One region of the Pseudomonas sp. FP453 genome, then DNA from elsewhere that is predicted to be linked to it. Evidence: predicted binding sites of a transcription regulator. Region 1 holds the regulator's gene; each other region holds the start of a gene.
What was found. Region 1 encodes sigma-54, which starts transcription at its own class of promoters, with help from an activator protein. Its sites were predicted from a motif close to ANTGGCATNNANNTTGCTNT; they were not measured.

Region 1 (5,157 bases):
GACCTCGTCCACCACCGCCGCACTGGTCATGGGCGACGCCTTGGCGGTAGCGTTGCTGGAAGCTCGCGGCTTTACTGCAGAAGACTTCGCGTTTTCCCACCCGGGCGGTGCCCTGGGCCGTCGCCTGCTGCTGAAAGTGGAAAACGTCATGCATTCGGGCGACGAATTGCCCCACGTTCAGCGCGGCACGCTGCTGAAGGACGCGCTGATGGAAATGACCCGCAAGGGCCTGGGCATGACCGTGATCCTGGAAGCCGACGGCAAACTGGCCGGCGTCTTCACGGACGGCGACCTGCGCCGCACCCTGGACCGCACCATCGACATCCACACGGCCACCATCGACGCCGTGATGACACCCCACGGCAAGACCGCGCGCCCCGAGATGCTGGCGGCCGAAGCCTTGAAAATCATGGAAGACCACAAGATCGGTGCGCTGGTGGTCGTTGACAGCAACGACTGCCCGATCGGCGCCTTGAACATGCACGACTTGCTGCGTGCGGGAGTGATGTAAATGACCAGCGACCTGCTGCAACGCGGTAAAAACATCAAATTGGCGATTTTCGACGTGGACGGCGTGCTGACTGACGGCCGCCTGTACTTCCTCGAAGATGGCAGCGAATTCAAGACCTTCAACACCCTCGACGGCCAAGGCATCAAGATGCTGATGGCGGCGGGCGTGCAAACGGCAATTATCAGCGGCCGGAAAACCCCGGTTGTGGAACGCCGCGCACAAAACCTGGGGATTCCTCACCTGTATCAGGGCCGCGAGGATAAACTGGTGGTCCTGGACGAGCTTCTTGGCCAACTCAACCTAAGCTATGAGCAGGTCGCCTACTTGGGCGACGACTTGCCTGACCTGCCGGTGATCCGTCGGGTCGGCCTGGGCATGGCCGTCGCCAATGCGGCGGCGTTTGTTCGCGAGCACGCCCACGGCATCACCACCGCCCGCGGCGGTGAAGGTGCCGCCCGCGAGTTCTGCGAGCTGATCCTGCGTGCCCAAGGCAGCCTTGAAGCGGCCCACGCCGCCTACCTATAGAGCGTTTTATGCTGAGCAAAAAGATTCGCAACTTCCTGTTATTCGGGGTCATCGCCGCGCTGTTCCTGGCGGTGGGCTACTGGAATATCAGCCCGGAGCGCTTTCTCGACCAGCCTGTCGCGCAGGTTGATCAAGGCGCTATCGACTATTACGCCACCAATGCGTACAGCATCCAGTACCTGCCGGACGGCAAGGTGCAGTACGAGATCACCTCGGACAAGGTCGAGCACGTGAAGACCAGCGAAGTGACCCTGCTGACCAACCCGGACATGAACATCTACCGCAGCACCGAGTTTCCGTGGCACGTCACCAGCAAGCGTGGCGAGGTCAACCCGGACGGCACCGAAGTGGAACTGATCGATTCGGTACGCGTTGCGCGCACCGATGATAAAAACCGTGACACCGTGATTACCAGCAGTCGCATGACCGTATTCCCGCAGAAGCAATATGCGCAGACCGAGCAAGACGTTAGAATCGACGGCGCTGGCGGGGTATCGACTGGCAAGGGAATGAAAGCGTATTTGAAAGAAAGCAGGATACACCTGCTATCGAACGTAAGAGGACAGTATGAGGCTCGTTAAAACTCTCCCTATTTTGCTCAGTCTGGGCGCAGCACTGGGAAGCGTGAGCGCCTGGGCTCTGCCGAACGATAGCCAGCAACCGATCCACATTTCGGCTGACGATGCGCAACTGGACGACAAGCAAGGCGTCGCCACCTACACCGGCGGCGTGATCATTACCCAGGGCTCGATGAAGATCACCGGCAATACGGTGACACTGACTCGCACCCAGTCCGGCGACATCGACGTGGTGACTTCGGTGGGCAACCTGGCCTACTTCGAACAGAAGCAGTCGCCTACCGACACCGGCCCGATGAAGGGCTACGGCAAGACCATCCAGTACCACGCCCAGCAGAACCGCATTGTCCTGATCGACCAGGCCAAGGTGCTCAGCCCGGACGGCAACTCCACGGAAGGCGAGAAAATCACCTACGACACCGTGAAGCAGATCGCCAACGCCGGCCGCGCCAATGGCTCCAAGGTGACCGCACCACGTCCGCGCATCGACATGGTTATCCAGCCGAAGAAGAAGGCCGAGTAATGGCAACCCTGAAAGCCCAGCATCTGGCCAAGGCCTACAAAAGCCGTCAGGTCGTGCGTGACGTCAGTCTGTCGATCGACAGCGGCCAGATCGTCGGCTTGCTCGGCCCCAACGGCGCCGGCAAGACGACCTGCTTCTATATGATCGTCGGCCTGGTCCAGGCGGATCAGGGTCGTGTACTGATCGACGACCTGGACGTGAGCCACCAGCCGATGCACGGTCGTGCACGGGCCGGTATCGGCTATCTCCCACAGGAGGCGTCGATCTTCCGCAAACTGTCGGTAGCCGACAACATCATGGCGATCCTCGAGACCCGCAAGGAACTCGACCGTGACGGCCGTCGCCAGGAGCTGGAAAGCCTGTTGCAGGAATTCCACATCAACCACATCCGCGACAACCTCGGCATGAGCTTGTCCGGTGGTGAGCGTCGTCGTGTGGAAATCGCCCGCGCCCTGGCCACCGCGCCGAAGTTCATCCTGCTGGACGAACCGTTTGCCGGCGTCGACCCGATTTCGGTCGGCGATATCAAGCAGATCATCCACCACCTCAAGGCGAAGGGCATCGGCGTACTGATCACCGACCACAACGTGCGTGAAACCCTCGATATCTGCGAAACCGCGTATATCGTCAACGATGGCCAACTGATCGCCGAAGGCGATTCAGCCACTATCCTGGCCAACGAACTGGTGAAGGAAGTGTACCTGGGTCACGAGTTCCGCCTGTAAACACCGTGGTGTCACGGCCGTTTGCCAAGGTGCGCGGAAATCAATAGGAACTTCCGGATTTTTATTGTTACCGCGCTCTAGGCAAAGCCCGCGATATCAGGCATATAATTTGCTTATGTTTGGCGCTCACGCGCCCTGTCGTGGATGGCGCATTGCGCCGGCGAATAAGGTGTTAAGCCCCTGCCATGAAACCATCGCTAGTCCTGAGAATGGGCCAGCAGCTGACGATGACACCGCAGCTGCAACAGGCCATCCGCCTGCTCCAATTGTCGACCCTGGACCTGCAACAGGAAATCCAGGAGGCCCTGGAGTCCAATCCGATGCTCGAACGCCAGGAAGAAGGCGACGACTTCGATAATGCAGACCCGCTGGCCGACAACATCGAGCAAAAACCCAACTCCGACGTGCAGGAACCCTCCTACCAGGAAACCGCCCCGACGGTGGACAACCTGGAAGAAGGCGAATGGAACGAACGCATTCCCAACGAGCTTCCCGTGGACACCGCCTGGGAAGACGTCTACCAGACCAGCGCCAGCAGCCTGCCCAGCAACGATGACGACGAGTGGGACTTCACCACCCGCACCTCCGCCGGCGAGAGCCTGCAGAGCCATCTGCTGTGGCAACTGAACCTGGCGCCGATGTCGGACACCGATCGCCTGATCGCCGTGACCCTGATCGATTGCATCAACAACCAGGGCTACCTGGACGAGACGCTGGAGGAGATCCTCGAAGCGTTCGACCCGGAGCTGGACATCGAACTGGACGAGATCGAAGCCGTCCTGCACCGCATCCAGCAGTTCGAGCCCGCCGGTATTGGCGCCCGCACCCTCAGCGAATGCCTGCTGCTGCAATTGCGCCAACTGCCCGCCAAGACCCTTTGGCTCGCTGAAGCCCAGCGCCTGGTCACTGACTACATCGACCTGCTGGGCAGCCGCGACTACAGCCAGTTGATGCGCCGCATGAAGCTCAAGGAAGACGACCTGCGCCAGGTCATCGAGCTGGTGCAGAGCCTCAACCCGCGTCCGGGCTCGCAGATCGAGTCCAGCGAAGCTGAGTACGTGGTCCCTGACGTGATCGTGCGCAAGGACAACGAGCGCTGGCTGGTGGAGCTGAACCAGGAATCGGTTCCACGCCTGCGGGTCAACCCGCAATACGCCGGCTTCGTGCGCCGCGCCGACACCAGCGCCGACAACACCTTCATGCGCAACCAGTTGCAGGAGGCCCGCTGGTTCATCAAGAGCCTGCAGAGCCGCAACGAAACCCTGATGAAAGTCGCCACCCAGATCGTCGAGCACCAGCGCGGCTTCCTGGAATATGGCGATGAAGCGATGAAACCGCTGGTGCTGCATGACATCGCCGAAGCGGTCGGCATGCACGAATCGACGATTTCCCGGGTGACCACGCAAAAATTCATGCATACCCCACGGGGTATTTATGAGCTGAAATACTTTTTCTCCAGCCACGTCAGCACCTCCGAAGGCGGCGAATGCTCGTCCACGGCGATTCGCGCGATCATCAAAAAACTGGTTGCCGCGGAAAATCAGAAAAAGCCATTGAGTGACAGTAAGATCGCTGGTTTACTGGAGGCACAAGGCATTCAGGTCGCCCGTCGAACCGTCGCCAAGTACCGCGAGTCCCTCGGGATCGCGCCTTCCAGCGAGCGTAAGCGTTTGATGTGACGGGCGGGCCACAGCGTTCCAGTGGTGGGTATTCCTGCCCACCGCTTTATGCACTGGCAACGAAGGAGAAGCTGTATGCAAGTCAACATCAGTGGACACCAACTGGAAGTGACCGAACCGCTGCGCGCCTATATCGGCGAAAAACTCAAAAGAATTGAGGGGCATTTCGACAAGATCACCAACGTGCAAGTCATCATGACTGTCGAAAAGCTGAAGCAGAAAATCGAAGCCACCTTGCGTATACCCGGCGGGGAAGTCGTCGCCAATGCCGAGCATTCAGATATGTATGCCGCCATTGACGACCTGACCGACAAGCTGGATCGCCAAATCAAAAAGCATAAGGAAAAGCAGCAGAGCCTTCTCCAGGGCACAGGCCGCTAACACTCCCCACCCATGATTCGACTTGAAACCATCCTGACCCCCGGCCGTTCCCTCGTGAACGCGCCGGGCGGCAGCAAAAAGAAAGCCCTCGAACAAATTGCCAACCTGATCAGCCGCGAAGTGCCTGACCTGGAGATGCAAGATGTGTACGAGGCTCTGATTGCCCGTGAAAAACTCGGTTCCACCGGTTTTGGCAACGGCATCGCCATTCCCCATTGCCGCCTCAAAAGCTGTG
Region 2 (5,157 bases), 640 kb from region 1:
CGCACCAAAGTGATGCAGCCCTGGCTTTCGGCCTCGACCAGTTGGCAGACGCGCTCCAGCACTTCGTGCACGTTGGTCATCGCCAGGGACGGCAGCTTGTTGGAGCCGAGCATGCGGTCCACCAGGTTACGCAGGCGGTCGGCTTCCTCGATGATGACGTTGGTGTAGTCCTTGAGGTTCTCGTCGGGCAGCTCACGGGCCAGCAGCTGCGCCGCGCCGCGAATGCCGCCGAGCGGGTTCTTGATCTCATGGGCCAGGCCGCGCACCAGCATCTTGCTGGTCTCCTGCTTGGACAGCTGCGCTTCTTCCTTGGTGATGCGCAGCAGGCGGTCGCGGGGGTGCACTTCGAGCAACAGCAGGGTCGTGCCGTTGCTGAGGATCGGGGTCACGGCGTAATCGACGGTCAGCGTCTGGCCGGTGAGGGCGGTGAGCATCGCTTCGCGCTTGGTAAACGGGTGTGCCTGCTCCACCGCCTGGCGCAACGAGCTCAAGGCCTCGGCCGACTCGGTGAACAGTTCGCTGATGAACTGCCCATGGCTGCGCTGGCCGCTGATGGCCAGGAGCATCTCCGCCGCCGGGTTCATGTACTCAAGGCGCAGGTCGTCATTGAGCAGGATGGTCGCGGTGGTCAGGTTGTCGAGTAGCAAACGGTGCAGTGCATCGCTGATGGTCATCAGGACCTCTTTTGGAGCAAGGCGCGGGCTTGAGGCACGCGCTGATACAAGGAAAATGCAAAAACCAAACCAAGGCTCCGAAAAGAAGCGTAAATGCCCTGGAATGGGGGTTTAGGGCGCGAATCTGTGGCGGTCTGCCGGCTTGCCCGGGAAGTTTCGAACCAAAATGGGCTGATGGGTGGGAAGGGGGCAGTCTTGCGCACCAATATAGTGCGTATTTGGCGGGTCTGTTCAGGAATGCTGAAAAAGGCTTTGTTGGCAGAGGGTACGGCGGTAGATCACGCAACGGTGGCGTTCTGGATTCAGGAAGGCTTTTTCGGCGGGGTCTTTCTGTTGTTCAGGCAAGGGGTGATGACTTCGCGCAGGCCACCATTGTCGTGCGGCAATAAAAACACCGCAGTCAACGGTGTGCCTCCGCGGACGGCTGAAGGCAGTTTTATCTTGATGGGGTGGCCGGCCATATCAGCGCTGATCCACTCGCGTAACTCGCGGCGATTGGCAGGCATGGTGAATTTGAACAGTGCACCCTGCGGTTGCGGGTGTTCTGCGCTGTAGTAGCCGTTTACGGGATAGGTGTGGGCGGGAAGCGCACCTGTCGTGAGGCTGAGGGGGTCTGTTGGCCGGGTTCTTTTACCTTCATAAATGCTGGGATTGAAGCGCAGTTCATCGGTGTGGGTGTACAGCGAGATGACCGGGCGCAAAGGTGAGCGATAGCAGGCGACTTGCAGGATCGCAATGCTGGTCTCGTCAGCGTGAGCGGCCATGCCGTCGATGTGCACGCTGGTAATCTTGCTGCGCGGCTCGGGCGCTTGCACGATCCAGGTGGCGGGCACGAAGTTGTTGATTGGGGAGGACGTGCGTTCTTGTGCGCAGGCCAGCGGGCTGAGCATGAGCATCAGTGAGCATAGGCGTTTGCAGGTGGGATTCATTGCTAAGTACGCAGGAGGGTGGCGGCTGGTCGTTGCATCCTGGCGAATCGGCTGTCTGGGGTATGTCGGATATTTCTGCAAATTTATGAAATGACCGGAAATGGCCTGCACTGAACTGGGGCGTGATCGGACAAGGCAAACAGGCAAAAAAAAGACCTCCCGAAGGAGGTCTTTTTTGTCACGCCACGTTAAGCAGCGCTACCGGATCAGCAGCTGTAGTACAGCTCGTATTCCAGTGGGTGTACGAAGGTGCGGACCTTGATTTCTTCTTCGCTTTTCAGGGCGATGTAGGCATCGATAAAGTCGTCGCTGAACACGCCGCCTTTGGTCAGGAACGCACGGCCCTTGTCCAGCTCTTCCAGGGCTTCTTTCAGGCTGCCGCACACTTGTGGGATCTCTTTGGCCTCTTCAGGCGGCAGGTCGTACAAGTTTTTGTCGGCGGCGTCGCCTGGGTGGATCTTGTTCTGGATGCCGTCCAGGCCAGCCATCAGCAGGGCGGCGAACGCCAGGTACGGGTTGGCAGCCGGGTCCGGGAAACGTGCTTCGATACGACGGCCACGTGGGCTGTTGACGTAAGGAATACGGATCGAGGCGGAACGGTTACGGGCCGAGTAGGCCAGCATGACCGGTGCTTCGAAACCTGGTACCAGACGCTTGTAGGAGTTGGTCGCCGGGTTGGTGAAGCCGTTCAGGGCCTTACCGTGCTTGATGATACCGCCGATGAAGAACAGGGCAGTTTCCGACAGGCCGGCATAGCCTTCGCCGGCGAAGGTGTTCTTGCCATCTTTGGCGATGGACATGTGCACGTGCATGCCCGAACCGTTATCACCGTACAGAGGCTTAGGCATGAAGGTCGCGGTGCGGCCGTAGGCGTCAGCTACGTTGTGGACAACGTATTTCAGGGTTTGAACTTCGTCGGCCTTCTTCACCAGGGTGTTGAACTTGACGCCGATTTCGTTCTGGCCAGCAGTTGCCACTTCGTGGTGGTGAACTTCAACGACCTGGCCCATTTCTTCCAGCGCGTTGCACATGGAGGTACGGATTTCGTGGTCGTGGTCGAACGGAGGTACTGGGAAGTAGCCGCCTTTGACGCCTGGACGGTGGCCTTTGTTGCCGCCTTCGATGTCTTGGTCGGACATCCACGAGCCTTGCTCGGAGAAAATCTTGAACATCGAACCGGAGATGTCGGACTTGAACTTCACTTCGTCGAAGATGAAGAACTCAGGCTCTGGACCGCAGAAAACGGTGTCACCGATACCGGTGGTCTTCAGGTATTCCTCGGCACGGTGGGCGATGGCGCGCGGGTCGCGATCGTAGCCTTGCATGGTCGAAGGTTCGATGATGTCGCAGACCAGGATCAGGGTCGGCTCTTCGGTGAACGGGTCCAGTACGGCGGAGTCGTCGTCCGGCAGCAGGATCATGTCGGAGGCTTCGATGCCTTTCCAGCCAGCGATGGAGGAACCGTCGAACATCTTGCCGACTTCGAAGAAGTCGTCTTCCAGCGCGTCACGAGCCGGCATGGTCACGTGGTGCTGCGTGCCTTTGGTGTCCGTGAAGCGCAGATCAATCCATTTAACGTCATGATCTTTGATGAGTTGAACCGACTTCGACATAGTGTCCTCCGGGTGGCTTCGGGCTGGGGTAGTGGAGTTAGCCCTTAGAATGTGGGTGATGCCGGCGCGGATAGTCCGCCATGGCAACCTGCCTCACAAGAGAGCAAATTGCATGCCAGTGCGCCAACATGGGTTTTTTGGTCCAAAAACGCCCCTATAAAGGTGCAATGCGACAAAAGCTCGAAAATGGCGCACCGCAATGTGGCGCTTCCGCCTGAAAGCGCACTGCTTTAGTGCGCGCACAGTCCAATGCATATTAACTGGTTAAACCTTGAGCGATTTCCGCTATAATCCGCGCCCCCCTTTTTCAGCAGGCCCGGCGCGCGCTGTTTCCATGAAATTAATCGTTAAAGTCTTCCCCGAGATCACCATCAAAAGCCGACCGGTACGGACGCGTTTCATCCGTCAGTTGGCCAAGAACATCCGTGCCGTGCTCCGTGACCTGGACCCGGCTGTGGTGGTGAACGGCGTGTGGGACAACCTCGAGCTGGAAACCCGCCTCACCGACGCCAAAGCCTTGAAGGACATGACCGAACGCCTGAGCTGCATGCCGGGCATCGCGCATTTCCTGCAGGTGGATGAGTACCCGCTGGGCGACTTCGACGACATCACCGAGAAGTGCAAACAGCACTTCGGCAGCGAGATCGAAGGCAAGATCTTTTCGGTGCGTTGCAAGCGCGCCGGCAAGCACGCCTTCAGCTCCATGGACGTCGAAAAATACGTCGGCAGCAAGCTGCGTCGCGAGTGCGGCGCTGCCGGAATTTCCCTGAAAGCGCCGCAAATTGAAGTGCGCATGGAAATTCGCGACCAACGGTTGTTTGTCATCCACAGCCAGCACAACAGCATCGGCGGCTACCCGCTGGGCGCCCTGGAACAGACCCTGGTCTTGATGTCCGGCGGTTTCGATTCCACGGTGGCGGCCTACCAGATCATGCGCCGTGGCCTGATGAGCCACTTCTGCTTCTTCAATCTGGGCGGGCGTGCACACGAATTGGGCGTGATGGAAGTCGCGCACTTTATCTGGAAGAAGTACGGCAGCTCCCAACGCGTGCTATTTGTAAGCGTACCGTTTGAGGAAGTGCTGGGAGAAATTCTCGGTAAAGTCGATAACAGTCATATGGGCGTGGTATTGAAGCGTATGATGTTGCGCGCTGCGTCGCGGATCGCCGATCAGTTGCAGATCGACGCTCTGGTGACCGGTGAAGCCATCTCCCAGGTCTCCAGCCAAACGCTGCCGAACCTGTCGCTGATCGATTGCGTCACCGAGAAGCTGGTCTTGCGCCCGCTGATCGCCAGTCACAAGCAGGACATCATCGACCTGGCCGAAGAAATCGGCACGGCGGATTTTGCCAAGCACATGCCTGAATATTGCGGGGTCATCTCGGTGAACCCCAAGACCCACGCCAAGCGCAACCGCGTGGAGTACGAAGAACAACAGTTCGACATGGCCGTTCTGGAGCGTGCGCTCGAGAATGCCAAGCTGGTGCCGATCGATCGCGTGATCGACGAATTGGGCCAGGACATCAAGATCGAAGAAGTCAGCGAAGCCCTGGCCGGCCAGATCGTCATCGACATCCGTCACCCGGATGCCGCTGAAGATGAGCCGCTGGAAATCGCTGGCATCGACGTACAAACGCTGCCGTTTTATGCATTGAACGCGCGTTTCAAGGAACTGGATAACAGCCGTCAGTACCTGCTGTATTGCGACAAAGGCGTGATGAGTCGCCTGCATGCCCACCATTTGCTCAGTGAGGGGCATGCCAATGTGCGCGTTTATCGACCGAGCTAAGAGCCCGGGGCTGTTTGCCTGTGGCCTGCGTCACCGGCCCCCCGACTCTGCCGTCAAGCTGTAACGGCAAGGCCTGACTCTACTGTTAATCGCTGCCACGACCTGTCAGCACACCGAATCCTCTGATCGAGATACACAAGTGATCGAAAATC
Region 3 (5,157 bases), 1.3 Mb from region 1:
GTTGCTGATCGCCGCTTACATCCTGCTCAAGCGGTTCACCGCACGTTATGCCGTCGTGGGCATTCTGGTGCTGGGGCTGGCGTTTCTGTTGACGCAGGAACGTGTGGATCTTTCGGGGCTATCCCTGCAATTGGCGGCGCCGGTGTTCACCCCGCCTGAGTTTTCGCTCAACGCGCTGCTCAGCGTGGCACTGCCGCTGTTTCTGATCACGCTGACGGGGCAGTACATGCCGGGCATGCTGGTGCTGCGCAACGACGGTTTCAGGATCAGCGCCAACCCGATCCTCACGGTAACGGGGTTGGGCTCGCTGTTAATGGCGCCCTTTGGCTCCCACGCGTTCAACGTGGCGGCCATCACTGCCGCCATCTGTACCGGCAAGGAAGCCTCGCAGGACGCGTCCAAACGTTGGATCGCGGGGGTTGCCGCAGGTGTGTTCTACATTCTCGTCGGTGTCTTCGGGGTAACGCTGGCCGCGGTGTTCATGGCCTTCCCGGCCACCTTCATTTCGACACTGGCAGGGTTGGCGTTGCTCGGTACCATCGGCGCCAGCCTGGCCAGCGCCATGGCGGACGCCAAATCCCGTGAAGCATCGCTGATTACCTTTCTGGCGTGCGCCGCCAATATCACCCTGTTGGGCATAGGCGGGGCGTTTTGGGGGCTGTTGATCGGGCTGGCGGCGTATGCGCTGCTCAATGGCCGCCTGCCAAGGAGAAGGACGGCAGCAGACGATTCGATCAAGGGCGCCACGCAATAAGGCTTGCCTATCAGTGATCAGCCGGGCTGCACGCTGCTGGTCGGTATTGCAGGGCTTCGGCAATGTGTTGGCGACCGATCGTCTGTGTGTGCTCCAGGTCCGCCAGGGTGCGCGCGACTTTCAGCAGCCGGTGCGCGGCACGCAGGGACAGGGTCAGCCGCTCGCACGCGCTTTCCAGCCAGGCTTCATCGGGCTTGGACAGCGCGCAATGCTGGCGCAGCCCGGGCAAATCCAGGAACGCATTGGCGCAGCCCTGGCGATTTTGCTGGCGCTCCCGGGCCTGTGCCACCAGCGCTGACGCGGTGGCCGTGTTGTCGCCGGTTTGCGCCGCCGGGGTCAATGCGGTGGTCTCCCGGGCGACGGTCAGGTGCAGGTCGATGCGGTCCAGCAACGGCCCCGAGAGTCTGTTGCGATAGCGTTGGACCTGCTCCGGCGTACAGCGACAGCGCCCGCTGGGTTCGCCCATGTAGCCACAGGGGCAGGGGTTCATCGCGGCCACCAATTGAAAGCGCGCGGGGAAGCTCACCCGGTCGCGGGCGCGGGAAATGACGATGTGCCCCGATTCCAAGGGCTCGCGCAGAACCTCCAGCACCTTGCGATCAAACTCTGGCAACTCATCCAGAAACAATACGCCGTGATGGGCCAGGGTGATTTCCCCCGGTTGCGGCTTTGATCCGCCGCCGACCAAGGCCGGGCCTGACGCGGAATGGTGCGGCTGACGAAACGGTCGGTGCGGCCAATGGCTCAGGGGTGCCAGGCTGACCACGGATTGAATCGCCGCCACTTCCAACGCTTCCTGCTCGCTCAGTGGCGGCAACAAGCCGGGCAGGCGGCTGGCGAGCAAGGTCTTGCCGGTGCCGGGCGGCCCGCTGAACAGCAGGTTGTGGGCGCCCGCTGCCGCAATCAACAGCGCGCGCTTGGCAGCCAATTGGCCCTGAACTTCGCTCAAGTCCGGGTATGGCTTGTTCAAGTACAACAAGCCATCGGACTTGTAGGGTTCAATCGGTTGGTGCCCGTTCAGGTACGCAACGACCTGCAACAGGTGATCCACCGCAATCACCTTCAAGCCTGACGCCAGGCACGCTTCCTCGGCATTCGCCCTGGGCACTATGACGGTGCGCCCGGCCTTGCGCGCCGCCAATGCCGCTGGCAATACACCCTTCACCGCGCGCACCTCGCCGGACAGCGCCAGTTCGCCCAGGCATTCCACTTCATCGAGCATCAGCGCCGGCACCTGCACACTGGCGGCCAGGATGCCCAGGGCTATCGCCAGATCAAAACGCCCGCCGTCCTTGGGCAGGTCGGCGGGCGCGAGGTTGAGAGTGATGCGGCGGGATGGGTATTGCAGTGCGCTATTGAGGATGGCGCTGCGTACGCGGTCCTTGCTTTCCTTGACGGCGGTTTCGGGCAGGCCCACCAGGGTAAGTGATGGCAGACCATTGGCCATATGCACTTCGACGGTGACCGCCGGGGCTTCAACGCCGACCTGGGCGCGGCTGTGGACGATGGCGAGGGACATGATCGTTCCTTGAAATGGAGAGGCCGCTTCCTGCGGTTTTTCAAGGGTAGACGAGGTGGGGAAGAGCGAGGCGGGGGAGGTTTTACAGAACGTATCCGCGAGGCAGCACAGGGCAAATGTGGGAGCAGGCAAGCCAGCTCCCACATGGACCGTGTTTATTCAGCAGGTGGCGGCGTCAACCGCGCTTCCAGTTCGGCGACTTTCGCTTCCAGGCTCTCAAGCCGCGCACGGGTGCGGGCCAGTACGACCATCTGGCTGTCAAACTCTTCCCGGCTCACCAGGTCGAGCTTGCTGAAGCCGCTTTGCAGCAGCGCCTTGAACTGGCTTTCGATTTCAGTGCGGGGCAGCGGGGTGTCGCCGCTGAACAGGCGAGAGGCGTGGCCGCTCAGGGCGTCGAGGAGGTCTTTGGGCGCGAGCATGGGAAATATTCCGAGAAACTGTTGGCCGGCAGTGTATCACGCGGCGTCTATAGTCTTTTTTACCGCCGCCAGCGCACGATTTTCGCGCAACGTGCCGTACGGCGGCGCACTGTTTTTGTGCGCATTGCCGTCGCCAAAACACCCCATAGCTGGGCAAACGTGGGCAAAGGACTGATTTCAGTGATTTTTACGGAGCTGGCAAGGTTTCTGCTTAGACGATCATGACCCATGCACTGATGCAGTCGCTGTGACGAATGCAGTGCGCCGACGGATCAGGGGTACAGGTTTCGTCACCAGTGGATCGCTGGCGTCACAAAGGCAATTGCCTTCGCGACGACGCGTTACAAAGCCAGGCACTGCGCTTAGACTTGAGACGGGTTTGTTTTCCTGGGGCAAGTCCACCAATTCGGGAGAGAGTTTTCATGAAGCTAGTCACTGCCATCATCAAGCCGTTCAAGTTGGACGATGTACGCGAGTCGTTGTCCGAGATCGGCGTGCAGGGCATTACCGTCACTGAGGTCAAAGGCTTCGGTCGGCAGAAGGGTCACACCGAGCTGTATCGCGGCGCGGAATACGTGGTCGATTTCCTGCCGAAGGTGAAGATTGATGTCGCCATTGACGACAAGGATCTTGACCGGGTTATCGAGGCGATAACCAAGGCGGCCAACACCGGCAAGATCGGTGACGGCAAGATCTTCGTGGTCAATCTGGAACAGGCTATTCGCATCCGTACCGGCGAAACCGATACCGACGCAATCTAAGCCGCCAAACCCCAACGCCCCAGGAGAAAACAATATGACTCTGCGTAAATTCGCAGGGCTCGGAGCCCCTGTTGTCCATCGTAATGCCAAGCCTGGCCATGGCGGCAGACGAAGTGGCTGCTCCAGTCCTCAATTCCGGCGACACCGCCTGGATGCTGACGGCCACCGCTTTGGTGCTGTTCATGACCATCCCTGGCCTGGCGCTGTTCTACGGCGGCATGGTCCGCTCCAAGAATATTCTGTCGGTGATGATGCAGTGCTTCGCCATCACTGGCCTTATCAGCATTCTGTGGGTTTGTCTACGGCTACAGCATCGCGTTCGATACCACCGGTATGGAACAGGGTGTGGTCAACTTCAACTCCTTCTTCGGCGGCATGGGCAAGGCGTTCCTGGCGGGCGTGACCCCGGCCAGCATCACCGGGCCTGCGGCGCTGTTCCCGGAAGCGGTGTTCATCACCTTCCAGATGACTTTCGCCATCATCACCCCGGCCCTGATCGTCGGTGCCTTCGCCGAGCGCATGAAGTTCTCCGCGATGCTGATCTTCATGGCTATCTGGTTCACCCTGGTTTATGCGCCGATTGCGCACATGGTCTGGAGCGGCAACGGCGGCCTGATGTGGGACTGGGGTGTGCTGGACTTCGCCGGCGGCACCGTGGTGCACATCAACGCCGGTGTGGCTGGCCTGGTGGCGTGCATCGTGCTCGGCAAGCGCAAAGGCTTCCCGACCACCCCAATGGCACCGCACAACCTCGGTTACACCCTGATCGGTGCGGCCATGCTGTGGATCGGCTGGTTCGGCTTCAACGCCGGTTCCCGCCGCTGCAGCCAACGGCACCGCCGGCATGGCGATGCTGGTCACCCAGATCGCTACCGCTGCGGCGGCGCTGGGCTGGATGTTCGCCGAGTGGATCACCCACGGTAAGCCAAGCGCACTGGGCATTGCCTCGGGCGTGGTCGCCGGCCTGGTTGCAATCACGCCAGCTGCGGGCACCGTGGGCCCGATGGGCGCCCTGGTGATCGGCCTGGTGGCCGGTGTGATCTGCTTCTTCTGCGCCACCAGCCTCAAGCGCAAGCTGGGCTACGACGACTCCCTGGACGCATTCGGCGTGCACGGTATCGGCGGTATCGTCGGTGCGATCCTCACCGGTGTGTTCGCAGCCCCTGCATTGGGCGGCTTCGGCACCGTGACTGACGTGGCTGCACAGGTCTGGATCCAGTGCAAAGGCGTCGGCTTCACCGTGATCTACACGGCGATCGTGACCTACATCATCCTCAAGGTGCTGGACATGGTCATGGGCCTGCGGGTCACCGAAGAGGAAGAGGCTGTCGGCCTCGACCTGGCGCAACACAACGAACGCGGCTACAACTTGTAAGTATGCGAAAAAAAATGCCCGGCTTGCCGGGCATTTTTTTGTCTGGTGTTTGTGAGAGAGAGCACGCGACGTGCCCCCGCATGCGAATGTCTTACAGGCATGTAGGCGTATTCGGCACTTTGTTTTTTCCCAGAGCGCGCTAGAATGCGCGCCGATGGGCGCAAAACTGTATTTATCAGGGCGAGCAGCGTGATCATGACGCTGCTTGTAAAGTCCTCGCCATCTCTCGCGGTGATGAGGCATAAGCCACTGGTTATCCAGTGGATGTTGATTTTTTTCCGGCGGCCTCGACAGAGGATGAAGCTGGGCTATAACTAATCTGCTTTTCG
Region 4 (5,157 bases), 2.7 Mb from region 1:
TGCTGTTGGCATTGTTGATGGTCTGCGCGCGGTAACCCGACTCGACAGCAGCGATGGCCTGCAGCAACTCCGGCTCAAGGTCATAACGGCTGGCCACTTCATCCCAGCAGTATGCCAGCGCCGGGCTGCTGCCCATCAACAGGCTCAACAACAGGCTTTTCCCCCAGGTTTCAAACATTGTTGACCTGACCACACACCGCACACACATGCGCCACCTGCTTCGCATCAGCACTTCCCGCCTGCACCGGACAAGTAAACCGATACCCTCTGCCATAGATCGTCTTGATAAAGCCCTTGTCGGCTTTCAAGTGCTTGCGTAACGAGTAAATGCATCGTGTCAGCGACTCCTCGGCCACCTCGCCTCTGGGCCATGCGAGTTCCAGCAAGCGGTCCTTGGTCATCAACGTGCCACCAGACCCCAGCAGCAACCGCAGCACCAAACCCTCCTTGGGTGGCAACTGAACGTCTGTCCCTCCCCCCGTCAACCGACCATCGCCATGCAAGGTCCAACGGGCAAAAACAAGAGACGTCGCTGACCCGTCAATCACGACCGCCATACGCACCTCTGCATCCAACTACTGACATTGAAATCCTTATTCCCTGTACTGGCTCACCCGCCAACATCACGACTATAAGAAGCAGTCCTACACCTCGCCCTAGGGAAAAACCCATTCATCCAGCGCTTTTCGCAGGTGCTCAGTAGGACGATTCTTTATCCAGCCTTACCGAGCGACCCAATCCTGGTAAACCTCATGCAACTCAACACCCAATCGATCCTCCAATTGCACCAACTCTCCCAAAGCCATCAACTGACCATTGACCCGCACCTCCACACAGCGAATGACTTCAGGTGTCAGCGGCAACACCTTGCCCACTGCAAACGCCGCCAGACGCTTGCGACTGATCAGTTGCTCTTGCAGGAGTATTTCCAGGTGCATGGACAAGCGCCCTATTCATGGAGAAATTTCGCGACCCCGTTGCATGAACGCGCGATGCACACGCTCATGCTGCTCCGCCGTCAAGGGTGATGGCCCGGGAGGGGTCGTCTGGGTCTTGAGTTCGTTGTGGTCGGCACCGACCTGCCACAACGAGACCTCATCCGGCCGGGTGAGCACATCCAGCTCCGCGACCCACTGCTTGATAAGGCTCACCTGGTCGGGCTTGCCCTGGATCAGCAGGCTGTTGGTGTCTGGATAGGCAATGAACGTAAGGCTGCCGTCAGCCAGTTGCGTCTTGTGCTCGCTGGACAACCGGGCTTCGATCATCGAAGCCATCCCCGGCACGCTGACCGTGTCCGCACCCACTCCAAATTGACGATCAGCGACGTTGACATTGAACACCTGCACCACGCCAACGGCGGGCAACTCCACGCGCGGCTGGGCAGGTGGCCGATCCATCAATTGCGCCATGCGCAGCACCTGATCGACATAGCTTGGCGGCCCCGTGACGGAGAACATGCGTTCCGCGCTTTTATGCAAGGGATAGCTGGACTCATCCAGCCCCGTACGACGCATCAGGCCCCGCAGCCTGTCGACGGAAATGTGCCGCAACGCCACCACCGAGCTCCTCACCTCATCGGCTTCGTAGAGGTACAGGACTTTCCCATCGCGATGCCAGATCAGGCCCTCCTGCATGGCCAGTAGCTCCAGGACCTGTTGCGGCGCATCAAAATCAAACAACCCACTGACGTGCAGGCGAGCGACTTTGCGGCTGAGCACAACCGACAAGCCCAGTGGCACCGAGAGCGCGGTAAAAAAACGCTGCAGGTTCTCCTCCTGCGCCCGGTAGGGCTCGCCCCTGGCTGCGCAGGTGCCCAGCGCTAACGCAGCGCACAACAACCAGCTGCACAGCCGGTGGCGGGTCATCCTTGCAGGGAAAGCACTCTTCACCTTGGTTATCTCGGCAGCCTGGCGTGACAAAGCGGCCATACTGAGAGCCAGCCAGTTTTCAATCTTGACGGAAAACTGACGGCACACCTCCCCCCTGCCCATGGCATGTGCATTGCTACATACACTCATCAGAGCGCGTGCCAACGAAGGCACGGGCCTACGGACAAAGGCGTCGTTACCCTGCAATGGCCTCTAGCGCCATCCGAGGGAACGACGCTTTTTTTTCAGAGAAAAGGCAGGTGTTGATGAACGAACCGGCAGATAACCACCTGAAAAGAGACCCACTGGCCTGGGTCAACGGCAGTGACGCGCCGGAGAAGAGCAGCCTCGACCTGGGCTTCATGGCCCTGAGTGATTGCGCCTCGCTGGTGGTTGCCGCCACCCAGGGCTTCGCCCAACCCTATGGCCTGACACTCAACCTCAAGCGCCAGGCGTCATGGGCCACCCTGCGCGACAAACTGGTCAGCGGCGAACTGGACGCCGCCCACAGCCTGTACGGCCTGATCTATGCCGTGCACCTGGGCATCGGCGGTGTAGCGCCCACCGACATGGCGGTGCTGATGGGGCTGAACCAGAACGGCCAGAGCATCAACCTGTCTCACCGCCTGCAACAGCAAGGCGTGGTCACTCCTGAGGCACTGGATCGCCATGTGCACCAAAGCCGCACAAAACTGACCTTCGCCCAGACGTTTCCCACCGGCACCCACGCCATGTGGCTGTATTACTGGCTGGCGAGCCAAGGCATCCACCCGCTGCAGGACGTCAACAGCGTGGTGGTGCCGCCGCCGCAAATGGTCGCGCACCTGCAAGCCGGGCGTATCGATGGTTTTTGTGTCGGCGAACCCTGGAGCGCCAGCGCGGTGCAACAAAACCAGGGCTTTACCTTGGCAACCACCCAGGCGATCTGGCCAGACCACCCGGAGAAAGTCCTCGGCTGTACCCAGGCGTTTGTCGAGCAATACCCCAACACCGCCCGCGTGTTGGTAATGGCCATCCTCGAAGCCAGCCGCTTCATCGAACAGAGCCAGGAAAACCGCCGCTCCACCGCCCAACTGCTCAGCGCCCGCGACTACCTCGACGCGCCGCTCGACTGCATCGAACCCCGCCTGCTCGGCACCTATGACGACGGCCTCGGCCACCAATGGCAAGACCCCCATGCCCTGCGTTTTTTTGCCGATGGCGCGGTGAACCTGCCGTATCTCTCGGACGGCATGTGGTTCATGACCCAATTCCGCCGCTGGGGCCTGTTGCGCGAAGACCCGGACTACCTCGGAGTTGCCCGCCAGGTGCAGCAATTGACGCTGTATCGCGAAGCCGCCAGCGCCGTTGGCGTCACCCCCATCGCCCAGGACATGCGCAGCAGCCAATTGATCGACGGCAAGCTCTGGGACGGTTCCAACCCCGCCGCCTATGCGCGCAGTTTCCGTCTGCACGCCATGACTGATCCTACCGGCCGCCAGGCCCAGCGCTGACAGGAAGACCGATATGCTGCGAATCCTGTTGATCAATGACACCCCGCGCAAAGTCGGGCGGCTCAAGGCTGCGCTGATCGAGGCCGGGTTCGAGGTGATCGATGAGTCCGGCCTGACCATCGACCTGCCCGGGCGCGTCGAAACGGTGCGCCCGGACGTGATCCTGATCGATACCGAGTCACCCGGGCGCGACGTGATGGAGCAAGTGGTGCTGGTCAGCCGCGACCAGCCCCGGCCCATCGTGATGTTTACCGACGAGCACGACCCGAATGTGATGCGCCAGGCGATCAAGTCCGGCGTCAGCGCCTATATCGTCGAAGGCATCCAGGCCCAGCGCCTGCAACCGATCCTCGACGTGGCCATGGCGCGCTTCGAGAGCGACCAGGCCCTGCGCGCCCAGTTGCAGGCCCGTGACCAACAGTTGGCCGAGCGCAAGCGCATCGAACTGGCCAAGGGCATGCTGATGAAAATGAAGGCCTGCAACGAGGAAGAGGCCTACACCCTGATGCGCCGCCAGGCCATGAGCCGCCAGCAGAAACTGATCCAGGTGGCGGAGCAGATTATCGCCATGAGCGAGTTGCTCGGCTGATCTGGCTCAGCTCTTGCTAAAGGATCCCTATAGGTAACCAACGGCGGTTGCCCCTCCACGACAAAGACGTCGCACATCCGGTTTGCCCCTCGCGAACCCGGTGGCGGCGTTTTTGCGTTTTGGCCCCAGCGTTTGGGGCCGGTGGGGCGGCCTTCGCCGGCAGCTCCATCACCAGGCCTTCTTATAAGACTCCCAACCGTTGAGGTGCGTGATGAAATCAAGCTTCTGGAAATCCGGGCACACCCCGACCCTGTTTGCCGCGTTCCTGTATTTCGATTTGAGCTTCATGGTCTGGTATTTGTTGGGCCCGCTGGCGATCCAGATTGCCGCCGACCTGCACCTGACCACACAACAACGCGGCCTGATGGTTGCGACGCCGATCCTCGCCGGCGCGGTGCTGCGCTTTTTGATGGGCATGCTGGCCGACAAGCTGTCGCCCAAGACAGCCGGCCTGATCGGCCAGGTGATCGTGATCGCGGCGTTGTTCGGCGCCTGGAAACTCGGGATTCACAGCTACGAACAAGCCTTGCTGCTGGGTGTGTTCCTTGGCATGGCTGGCGCGTCGTTTGCGGTCGCCTTGCCACTGGCGTCCCAGTGGTACCCCGCTGAACACCAGGGCAAAGCCATGGGCATCGCCGGTGCGGGCAACTCCGGCACCGTGTTTGCGGCGTTGCTGGCGCCAGTGCTGGCCGCCGCGTTTGGCTGGAGCAATGTGTTCGGTTTTGCCCTGATTCCCTTGATCCTGACCCTGATCGTCTTCGCCTGGCTCGCGCGCAACGCCCCGGAACGGCCAAAAGCCAAAGCCATGGCCGACTACTTCAAGGCCCTGGGCGACCGCGACAGTTGGTGGTTCATGTTTTTCTACAGCGTGACCTTCGGCGGTTTTATCGGCCTGGCCAGCGCCCTGCCCGGCTATTTCAACGACCAGTACGGCCTGAGCCCGGTGGCGGCCGGCTACTACACCGCCGCCTGTGTGTTCGGCGGCAGCCTCATGCGCCCATTGGGCGGCGCACTGGCCGATCGTTTCGGCGGGATTCGCACCCTGCTCGGCATGTACGGCGTGGCGGCGGTCTGCATTGCCGCAGTGGGCTTCAACCTGCCGAGTTCCTACGCGGCCCTGGCGCTTTTCGTCTGCACCATGCTCGGCCTCGGCGCAGGCAATGGCGCAGTGTTCCAATTGGTACCCCAACGTTTCCGCCGCGAAATC

Region 2: the regulator sigma-54 is predicted to act here: its motif matches at 3,317-3,336, upstream of glnA (glutamate--ammonia ligase).
Region 3: the regulator sigma-54 is predicted to act here: its motif matches at 2,887-2,906, upstream of glnK (P-II family nitrogen regulator).
Region 4: the regulator sigma-54 is predicted to act here: its motif matches at 1,989-2,008, upstream of PSH87_RS20690 (CmpA/NrtA family ABC transporter substrate-binding protein).

Annotation. Positions count from the first base shown of each region.
Region 1 covers NZ_CP117435.1:1,032,465-1,037,621, reverse strand. The annotation lists gene PSH87_RS04630 (KpsF/GutQ family sugar-phosphate isomerase) at 1-511, shown strand, start outside; gene PSH87_RS04625 (HAD family hydrolase) at 512-1,036, shown strand; gene lptC (LPS export ABC transporter periplasmic protein LptC) at 1,045-1,617, shown strand; gene lptA (lipopolysaccharide transport periplasmic protein LptA) at 1,604-2,137, shown strand; gene lptB (LPS export ABC transporter ATP-binding protein) at 2,137-2,862, shown strand; gene PSH87_RS04605 (RNA polymerase factor sigma-54) at 3,048-4,541, shown strand; gene hpf (ribosome hibernation-promoting factor, HPF/YfiA family) at 4,617-4,922, shown strand; gene ptsN (PTS IIA-like nitrogen regulatory protein PtsN) at 4,935-5,157, shown strand, end outside.
Region 2 covers NZ_CP117435.1:390,787-395,943, forward strand. The annotation lists gene glnL (nitrogen regulation protein NR(II)) at 1-674, opposite strand, end outside; gene PSH87_RS01735 (hypothetical protein) at 977-1,564, opposite strand; gene glnA (glutamate--ammonia ligase) at 1,810-3,216, opposite strand; gene thiI (tRNA uracil 4-sulfurtransferase ThiI) at 3,551-5,005, shown strand; gene typA (translational GTPase TypA) at 5,145-5,157, shown strand, end outside.
Region 3 covers NZ_CP117435.1:6,031,473-6,036,629, reverse strand. The annotation lists gene PSH87_RS27640 (benzoate/H(+) symporter BenE family transporter) at 1-754, shown strand, start outside; gene PSH87_RS27635 (YifB family Mg chelatase-like AAA ATPase) at 765-2,273, opposite strand; gene PSH87_RS27630 (accessory factor UbiK family protein) at 2,429-2,692, opposite strand; gene glnK (P-II family nitrogen regulator) at 3,115-3,453, shown strand; partial or broken gene PSH87_RS27620 (ammonium transporter) at 3,488-4,828, shown strand.
Region 4 covers NZ_CP117435.1:4,571,762-4,576,918, forward strand. The annotation lists gene PSH87_RS20670 (transglycosylase SLT domain-containing protein) at 1-178, opposite strand, end outside; gene PSH87_RS20675 (winged helix-turn-helix domain-containing protein) at 171-557, opposite strand; gene PSH87_RS20680 (FliM/FliN family flagellar motor switch protein) at 723-938, opposite strand; gene PSH87_RS20685 (secretin N-terminal domain-containing protein) at 954-1,835, opposite strand; gene PSH87_RS20690 (CmpA/NrtA family ABC transporter substrate-binding protein) at 2,135-3,361, shown strand; gene PSH87_RS20695 (ANTAR domain-containing response regulator) at 3,375-3,950, shown strand; gene PSH87_RS20700 (NarK/NasA family nitrate transporter) at 4,162-5,157, shown strand, end outside.